2 regions of the Dendrosporobacter sp. 1207_IL3150 genome follow, and region 2 is predicted to be linked to the other one. Evidence: predicted binding sites of a transcription regulator. Region 2 holds the regulator's gene; the other holds the start of a gene.
The links. Region 2 encodes HrcA, which represses chaperone genes, less so after heat shock. Its sites were predicted from a motif close to TGTTAGCACTCNNNNNNNNNGAGTGCTAACA; they were not measured.

Region 1 (4,443 bases), on a different contig from region 2:
CTACGATGCCTTCTTCAACAGCAGCACGAGTTGCATTAAGTGCATCTTCAATGCGCAGTTTCTTTTCTTTAAGTTCAACTTCAGTAGCTGCACCAACTTGAATAACAGCTACACCGCCAGACAATTTAGCAAGGCGTTCTTGAAGTTTTTCTTTATCAAAATCAGAAGTTGTTTCTTCGATTTGAGCTTTAATTTGGGCTACACGTGCTTTAATATCGTCAGCTTGGCCAGCACCGTCTACAACAGTAGTTTCTTCTTTAGATACGCGAATCTGACGAGCGCGTCCAAGATCTGTTAATTGAACGCTGTCAAGTTTACGTCCAAGTTCTTCAGTGATGACACTACCGCCTGTAAGGATGGCGATATCTTCAAGCATAGCTTTACGACGGTCACCGAAGCCAGGAGCTTTTACTGCAACAGCGCGGAAGGTACCACGAAGTTTATTAACAACTAAAGTAGCAAGAGCTTCGCCTTCAACGTCTTCAGCAATAATTAGTAATTCTTTGCCTTGTTGAACAACTTTTTCAAGTACAGGAAGCATATCAGCAATTGCGCCAATTTTGCGATCTGTGATAAGGATATAAGGATCGTTTAAAACAGCTTCCATTTTATCTGTATCTGTTACCATGTAAGGGGATATATAGCCGCGGTCGAATTGCATACCTTCAACAACATCAAGACTAGTTCCCATACCTTTGGATTCTTCTACAGTGATAACGCCATCTTTGCCAACCTTTTCCATAGCCTCAGCAATTAATTGGCCAATCTCTTCGTCAGCTGCTGAAATGGAAGCAACTTGAGCAATAGCATCTTTCGTTTCAACTTTTTTAGCGTTCTTTTTAATTTCTTCTACAAGAGCTACTACAGCTTTCTCGATACCCTTTTTAATAATCATAGGGTTTGCGCCTGCTGCTACATTGCGCATTCCTTCACGGATCATAGCTTGTGCTAGTAAAGTAGCAGTTGTAGTACCGTCACCTGCAACATCATTTGTTTTTGTTGCAACTTCTTTAACAAGCTGCGCTCCCATGTTTTCAAACGGATCTTCTAATTCGATGTCACGAGCAATAGTAACACCATCATTAGTAATAGTTGGAGCACCAAATTTTTTATCTAAAACAACGTTACGGCCCTTAGGACCAAGAGTAACTTTAACAGCATTAGCAAGCGCATTTACGCCTTTCTCGAGTGCACGACGTGCGTCTTCATCAAACAAAATTTGTTTAGCCATTATATGTAATCCTCCCTTATTTGAATAGTATATTTATTACTCTACTATTGCCAGAATATCTCTTTCGCTTACAATGAGGTATTCTTGACCTTCAACTTTAACTTCGGTACCAGCGTATTTAGAGAAAATAATTTTATCTCCCTCTTTAACATCAAGGGCTACACGTTGACCGTTGTCGAGTAATTTACCAGTACCAACAGCTACAACCTGACCTTCTTGGGGTTTTTCCTTAGCAGTATCAGGTAAAACGATACCACTCTTTGTTTTTAATTCCCCTTCTAAAACTTTAATGACCACTCTGTCGCCTAATGGCTTAATCATTGAAGTAACCTCCCTTTATGATGTCTTATATTATTAGTTTATTTGTTAGCACTCACCAATCGCGAGTGCTAATTCCATAAATTATCATAATATAATTCATTGCCAAAAATCAAGAGCAATAAACGGAAAAATAAGGCTTATGCTAATTTTTTTTTAAAATTAACACTTGAATTCGCTTTATTATTACGAATTTCTTTAATTTAGTCAGTTTTTTAGCTTTTACATTTTACATTGACTGGCCCATATAAAGTGAGATCTTAATTTAGGCGGAGTTTGATAGAACTTATCCCAATAAGAAGTTATTCTTCTTATTGGGGCAAAAAAAGAATTAGCCTGAACTGCTATGCTTAATTAATTTAAACCTAACAGTTCAGGCTAATTGCTATTTTTCCTTCTTCTTGGTAACAGAGTCAACTATCGCTTGAGCTACATCTCTAATAGACTTTCTCTTACTCATACTATATTGCTGAATACGACGGTATGCTTCAGTTTCATTTAGATTATACGCATCCATCAGTATCCCTTTAGCTCGGTCAAGGATTTTGCGAGTTTCAAGAGAGTTTTTTACATCTTCCAACTCTTGCTCTAATTCAGCAAATTCCTGAAACCGTGATAATGCGATTTCAATAGCAGGAAAAAGATTTGTTTCTTTGACCGGTTTTACTAAATACGCTAAGACACCGGAATCTTTCGCTTTTTCAACAATTTCTTTTTGGCTGAAAGCTGTTAGCAGAAGTACTGGCGAAATTTTTTCGTTAGAAATAGCTTTAGCAGCTGTAATGCCATCCATTTCAGGCATTTTAATATCCATAATAACCAAATCAGGACGATACTTGCGCGTTAGTTCAATAGCCTTCAGCCCGTCAGTAGCCTCGCCGACAACAATATGACCGGCTTCTTCAAGTATCTCTTTTAAATCCATTCTAATTATTGATTCATTATCAGCAATAACTACACGCAATTGTTGCATTTTTATCTTCCTCCCTCAATGGTTCTAGGAATTGCGATACGCGCGTGCGTACCCTTATCAGCATACAATTCAAAAGTGCCGCCTAAGTCATCCTCAATTAAAGTTCTTACAATTTGAAGCCCCAAACTTTTGGACGCCTGTGAGTTAAAATCTTCTGGCAGTCCAATACCATTATCGTATATTTCGATACGATAAGTGTCTGGATTCGTGCTTATATCCACACCAATGAGACCTTCCGGCCTGCCAATAAAACCGTGTTCTATTGAATTTTGGATAAGCTCATTAATCACTAAGGCTAAGCTGCTTGCTTGCTCCGACGGCAGTATTACCGTTTCGCCATTGAAGACGGTTTGTAAGTTAAAGTCTGGCTCTAACATGTTTTGGATAACTAGATCCAGGATATTTTTCGCAACTTCAGCAACATCTATTATCTCAGCATCCTGCTGTGATAAAAATTCATGAACCACTGAAATACTCAAAATTCGGTTAACACTCTCACGCAGTGCCGCCTTAACTTCAGTAGACTTAGTCCGCCTAGCCTGAAGCCTCAGTAAACTGGCAATCGTCTGAAGATTATTTTTGACTCTATGGTGAATCTCTTGGATTACCGCGGATTTTATTAGTAACTCTTTTTCCTTTTTTTTGAGTTCAGTTACGTCTGAAACAACAATTACAGTGCGTAAGACCTGCCCTCCCTGAATGATCGGAATGGTTCGCTGGACTAAGATTAAATTGCCTGCCTCCAATTCGCTCTCATAGGGCATTTGACTAGAAGTTGTTTTTTTAGTATAGCGCATATTTATCTGCTTATCGTAAATATAGCGACCAACTAACCGTCCAACTCCCAATATCTTATAAATACTGCTTGAAGCACCGTTTGCAAAAATTATTTTACCACGGTCATCCGTTATTATAATGCCATCACTTGCCGAAAGTGCGCGATGAAGTTTTCCATCAAAAGGTGATCTTGCATTAATAAGAAGTTTATAGGCAGTATCAAGCAGAATATTATATCCTTCAGTACGAATCTCTTCATGACTTGTTTCAAAACTAACTACTGCAATAATGTTACCATCATAATCCCTTATCGGGTAGGTCTGCATCTCCATCAACATTCCGAGTGCCCATTCTCTCTGACCGCAGATAGGCTGTCCTGTAGACATAGTACGCCAAATTAATGGCTCCTCAGTTGAATAAACAGTAGTTCCAAGCAAATTGGGTTTATATTGGCTAAAGCTTGTATTCGGTCTAAACTGGGCAGCAATAACCAATAAATTTTCATCGGTAGCCTTAGTATAAATAGTTAATTGAGCGTGTGCTAAATCGCACACTAAAGGAAAGATACCGCTGAGTTTATCCAGTATTTCAATTTGCGCAATGGTTAATACAGTTATCTTACGGCATACATCTCCAATAACTCCCATTTTCCTATCCATCCTCCAGGCATATTACTAAATTAATTTTTATTCAACCTTTAGTCACAAAATTCCTTTTCGCGTAAACTTTTTTTATTTAATAAAAGTCAATATCACTTTTAGATTTATCCACAATATCCACAAAGTTATACACATTCACTACACTTATTAATGGCCCTATTTTCTACTTATCCACAGTATCCACAAATTATAATTCGACACTTTTCCACAGTTATTGCCCTATTTTGAGCGAAGGTACTGCATTTAGATATAAATCTGCAATTTTGCCACCTTGGTATTGATAATACGCCCTGCACGCTATCATTGCCGCATTATCGGTACATAATATTGGGCTTGGATAATATAGCTTAATGCCGCTTGCCGTACAATCGCTTTCCAATCTATTTTTAAGCATACTATTTGCAGCAACACCACCTGCTAAGACAAGCTTATTTACATTATAATGCTCGGCTGCTTGCAGAGCTTTCGAAACCAAAACGTCTACT
Region 2 (4,443 bases):
TTACAAAACAGACGGATCAACCTTGGATATTGATAATCCATCAAAGCTTCCAACTCCGCAAGAGATAGATCATATAGACGAACCTTATGTTAAAGCAACTGTTATAGTGCCGAATGACTTTGTAGGTGCAGTTATGGAATTATCTCAAGAGAAACGCGGCGAATTTAAGGACATGAAGTATCTTGATACAACACGTGTTATGTTGACTTATAATCTGCCGCTAAGCGAAATCATCTATGATTATTTTGACCGCTTAAAATCTTCTACAAGAGGTTATGCTTCACTAGATTATGAGCTTATAGGATATCACACCTCAAACCTCGTAAAGCTTGACATATTATTAAACGGTGAACCTGTTGATGCTTTGTCGGTCATAGTTCATAGAGATAAGGCCGCGTATAGAGGAAGGCAGTTAGCTGAAAAACTAAAGGGTATTATACCTAAACAAATGTTTGAAATTCCTATACAGGCGGCAATCGGTAACAAAGTTATTGCTCGTGAAACTGTTCGTGCTATGCGCAAGGACGTACTTGCAAAATGTTACGGCGGTGATATTAGCCGTAAACGCAAACTGCTTGAAAAGCAAAAAGAAGGCAAAAAGCGCATGAAACAGGTAGGAAATGTTGAAATACCACAGGAAGCATTTATGGCTATTTTGAAGATTGATTAGCTAGGTGCTTCAATAGCCGGAGGGTAATATGAATTTAGGTTTATACATCCATATTCCTTTTTGCAGTCAGAAGTGTTTTTATTGTGATTTTCCATCATATTCCGGTTTGGATTATCTATATAGTGATTATATTGCCGCCTTGAGTCGGGAAATATCCGACCGGGGCGGTCTTCTATCTGATTATACCGTTGATACGGTTTTTATCGGAGGGGGAACGCCAACGATTTTGCCAGCCGGTCTCTTAGAAAACTTAATGGAAAACCTACAGAAAAACTTTAATATTTCAAGTAATGCGGAAATTAGTATTGAGGCAAACCCGGGAACAGTAGAAGAATCAAAATTGAAGTTATTGCGTAGTGCTGGTGTGAATAGAATCAGCTTTGGTGTTCAATCATTTTCTAATGATTTACTTAAAGCTATTGGCAGAATACATACAGCCGAAGATGCTATACAATCGGTTAATTTAGCACATAGATGCGGTTTTAATAATATTAATATTGATCTTATGTATGGGCTGCCAAATCAATCGCTAGAACACTTGAAAAGTAGCTTGCTTAAAGCTTATGATCTGGAAATTCAACATTTATCTGTTTACGGCTTAAAAATCGAAGAAGGAACACTGTTTGCCGATTCTTCAGAAAAAGGTCTATTAAAACTGCCTGAGGATAGTCTCGAAGATCAAATGTATGAATTTGTAATTAAGGAAAACATAAGACATGGTTATGATCGCTATGAAATATCTAATTTTGCTAAGTGTGGTTATGAATGCCAACATAATTTAAAATATTGGAATTTTGAGCCTTATGTTGGCTTGGGATCAGCGGCACACTCATTTATTAATAACACACGACAAGCGAACATAAGGGATGTCAGACAGTATATATATAGTTTAGAATCTGGTGAATTTCCTTTGGAATCGGAAGAGCGACTTGATGACAATACAGCTATAGAAGAGTTTGCCTTCTTATCTTTGCGGACCGTTAAAGGTCTATCTTTAGAAAAATTTTCAGCAAAATTCAATTTGGATTTTTTCGAAATATACAAAAATATTATTAACAGACTTGAGAAAAAAAGAGTGATTTTGATAGAAGAAGGATATGTACGACTTACGCCCCTTGGAATGAAGTACGGCAATCAAGTTTTCAGTGAGTTCCTGCGCTAAAAAAAGTAATGCTTGTGCTATTAATTGACTATCTTGACATTCAGGCAAATGAGTGGTATTTTTTTAGTAGATATTAGCACTCTATCCGGTTGAGTGCTAACAATAGGAGGTGGGAAAGATGCTTGATGATCGAAAAAAGAAAATTCTTCAGGCCATAATTAACGACTATGTTTCCACCGCAGAACCTATTGGCTCAAGAACTATTGCCCGTAAATACGACTTAGGTATAAGTCCGGCCACTATTCGAAATGAAATGGCAGATTTGGAGCTTTTGGGTTACATTGAACAGCTTCACACTTCATCAGGTCGTATTCCTTCGGCAAAAGGCTATAGGTTTTTTGTTGATTCTCTTCTTTCTAGGCCGGTTATATCGGAAAATGAGATCAGCCTAATTTCTAATTGGTATGGTGCAAAAGTGAGACGTATTGAAGAAGTGTTTCAAGAGACTGCGCGAATTATATCACGTATGACGCACAACGTTTCTTTAGTATTGGCTCCACAGTTTTCCCATTGTACATTTAAATATTTGCAATTTTTACCGCTTGATGACAGACGAGTTATAGTGGTTATTGTGACAGATAGTGGTTTTGTTGAAAACAAAATCATAGATATTCCGGAAGATACAACAGTAGAGGAGCTCCAGCGAGTAGCTGCAGCTATAAATAACAGATTGTCCGGGGTGTCGTTAGATGCAATAAAAGCATCTGTTTTAAAAGATATACGCAGCGAGGTAATACCGGACTCTAGTCTGTTCGAAGCTGCATTATCAGTAGTCACAAGTGCTCTAACCATTGATAAAAAAGAGCGGGTTTATTTAGGAGGAACGACTCAGCTATTAAACCAGCCTGAATTTAGAGATGTTGACAAAGTGAAAAACATTTTGTCAATGTTAGAAGAAGAACAGCTTCTGTGCGATATTTTACAAGCAGGAGATGGTGATGGCGTTGTAGTTAAAATTGGTCAAGAAAATAAGTACAGTGGTATAAAAGATTGCAGCATGGTTCAGGCTACGTATCAGGTTGAGGGGCAAGTTGTCGGTACTATTGCTGTTTTGGGACCTACTAGAATGGAATATGGAAAAATCATGGCTGTTTTGGAGTTTATGCATAGCCATTTAGGTGAAATACTAAAAAAATACAAGATGTAGGGGAGATATCCCCTATTACTACATACAGGAGGAGCCAGAATGAATCTAAAACAGGCTGGCAGCGGAGCTGAAGTAGATGAACGTTTAGCGGCACTTATTACGAATGCTAACGCTGTGCGGGCTATCACGGCAGCCGTTGAAGGTACGATCGGTCCTAAAGGTCTCGATACAATGCTGGTGGATCGATTTGGCGAAGTTATCATAACAAATGATGGTGTGACGATTTTAGATAAGATGGATGTTAATCATCCTGCTGCAAAAATGCTTATTAATATTGCCAAAGCTCAGCAAGCTGAAGTAGGTGATGGCACAACTACAGCTACAATTATGGCTGGTGGGCTGGTTTCAGAAGGGGTCAATCAAGTACTTCGTGGAGTTCCAGTCGCGAGAGTAATTGAGGGAGTCAAATATGGCATAGCACAAGCATTAGAAAGCATAAAGTCGCGTGCTCGCGTAATTTGCGATGTTGATGACCCGATGCTGAGTAATATCGCGATGATAGCAGGTCGTGAGAATGAAGATATAGCTGAACTAGTTGTAGAAGCTGCTCGCCTTATTGGTTTTGAAAAACTTAATGAGAAGAACTTTAAGCTGTCTGACATTATTACCGCCCATGAGGGAGCAGGTAATGAAGTTTTTATGGGTGTTATCGTTGACAAAGAAAGAATGAGCCAGGAAATGCCCCAAGAGCTTGATGACTTAAAGGTTTTAATTATTGATGATGCATTGGAACCAGAAGAAATTGGTGATGAGGCACTTAGTACCGAAGCGGGCTTCAAAAGGTTCATTGAGCTTCAAGATGAATTTAAAGTTAACGTTAGCAAAATTCTTGAACTAGGAATAAACGTAGTACTTGTAGATCGTGGTGTTCATGACTCTGCGGAAGAGATTCTTATTGATGGCGGAGTTATTGTTATACAACGGGTTAACGCAAATGATTTGCGTCGTGTAGCCGAACATGTTGGAGCGCGTATGATAAAACGCACTGGCTTAAAGAAAAACAGTGCAGATATTGAAAAATATATCGGCCATGCTGACCGAATTTACCAGGATGAAAAATTAGAGCAAGTACGTATTCTGGGTGGTAAAGGAAAGCCTATGGCCACTATCTTAGTTGGCGCAGCAACCGAAGAAGTGGTTGGCGAAAGAGAGCGGATCGCTAAAGATTCTGCTTCTAGTGTTCAGGCTGCGGTTAAGGGCGGCTATGTCCCAGGCGGCGGTTCAATTGAGATAGCTGCTGCTAGGATGGTAGAAAAATCACGCGAAAACCTTAAAGGTATGGCAGCATATGGAGTGGATTGCGTTGTTAATGCCTTGAAACGGCCATTGTCGCAAATCGTTGAAAATGCTGGTTATAATCCGCTTGAAAAGGTAGAAGAGGTAATTGCCGCCCAAGCAGAGCAAGGTATAGATTCACTGGGAATAGACTGCGATTATGGGAAAATAGCTGATATGCAAGAAAAA

Region 1: a site for HrcA is predicted at 1,596-1,626, ahead of groES (co-chaperone GroES). Genes of this name have one in related genera too.

Annotation. Positions count from the first base shown of each region.
Region 1 covers NZ_JBAIYU010000031.1:129,090-133,532, reverse strand. The annotation lists gene groL (chaperonin GroEL) at 1-1,231, opposite strand, end outside; gene groES (co-chaperone GroES) at 1,268-1,552, opposite strand; gene V6C17_RS14745 (ANTAR domain-containing response regulator) at 1,935-2,522, opposite strand; gene V6C17_RS14740 (sensor histidine kinase) at 2,525-3,946, opposite strand; gene tsaD (tRNA (adenosine(37)-N6)-threonylcarbamoyltransferase complex transferase subunit TsaD) at 4,170-4,443, opposite strand, start outside.
Region 2 covers NZ_JBAIYU010000017.1:82,036-86,478, forward strand. The annotation lists gene lepA (translation elongation factor 4) at 1-670, shown strand, start outside; gene hemW (radical SAM family heme chaperone HemW) at 699-1,832, shown strand; gene hrcA (heat-inducible transcriptional repressor HrcA) at 1,951-2,979, shown strand; gene V6C17_RS09425 (TCP-1/cpn60 chaperonin family protein) at 3,019-4,443, shown strand, end outside.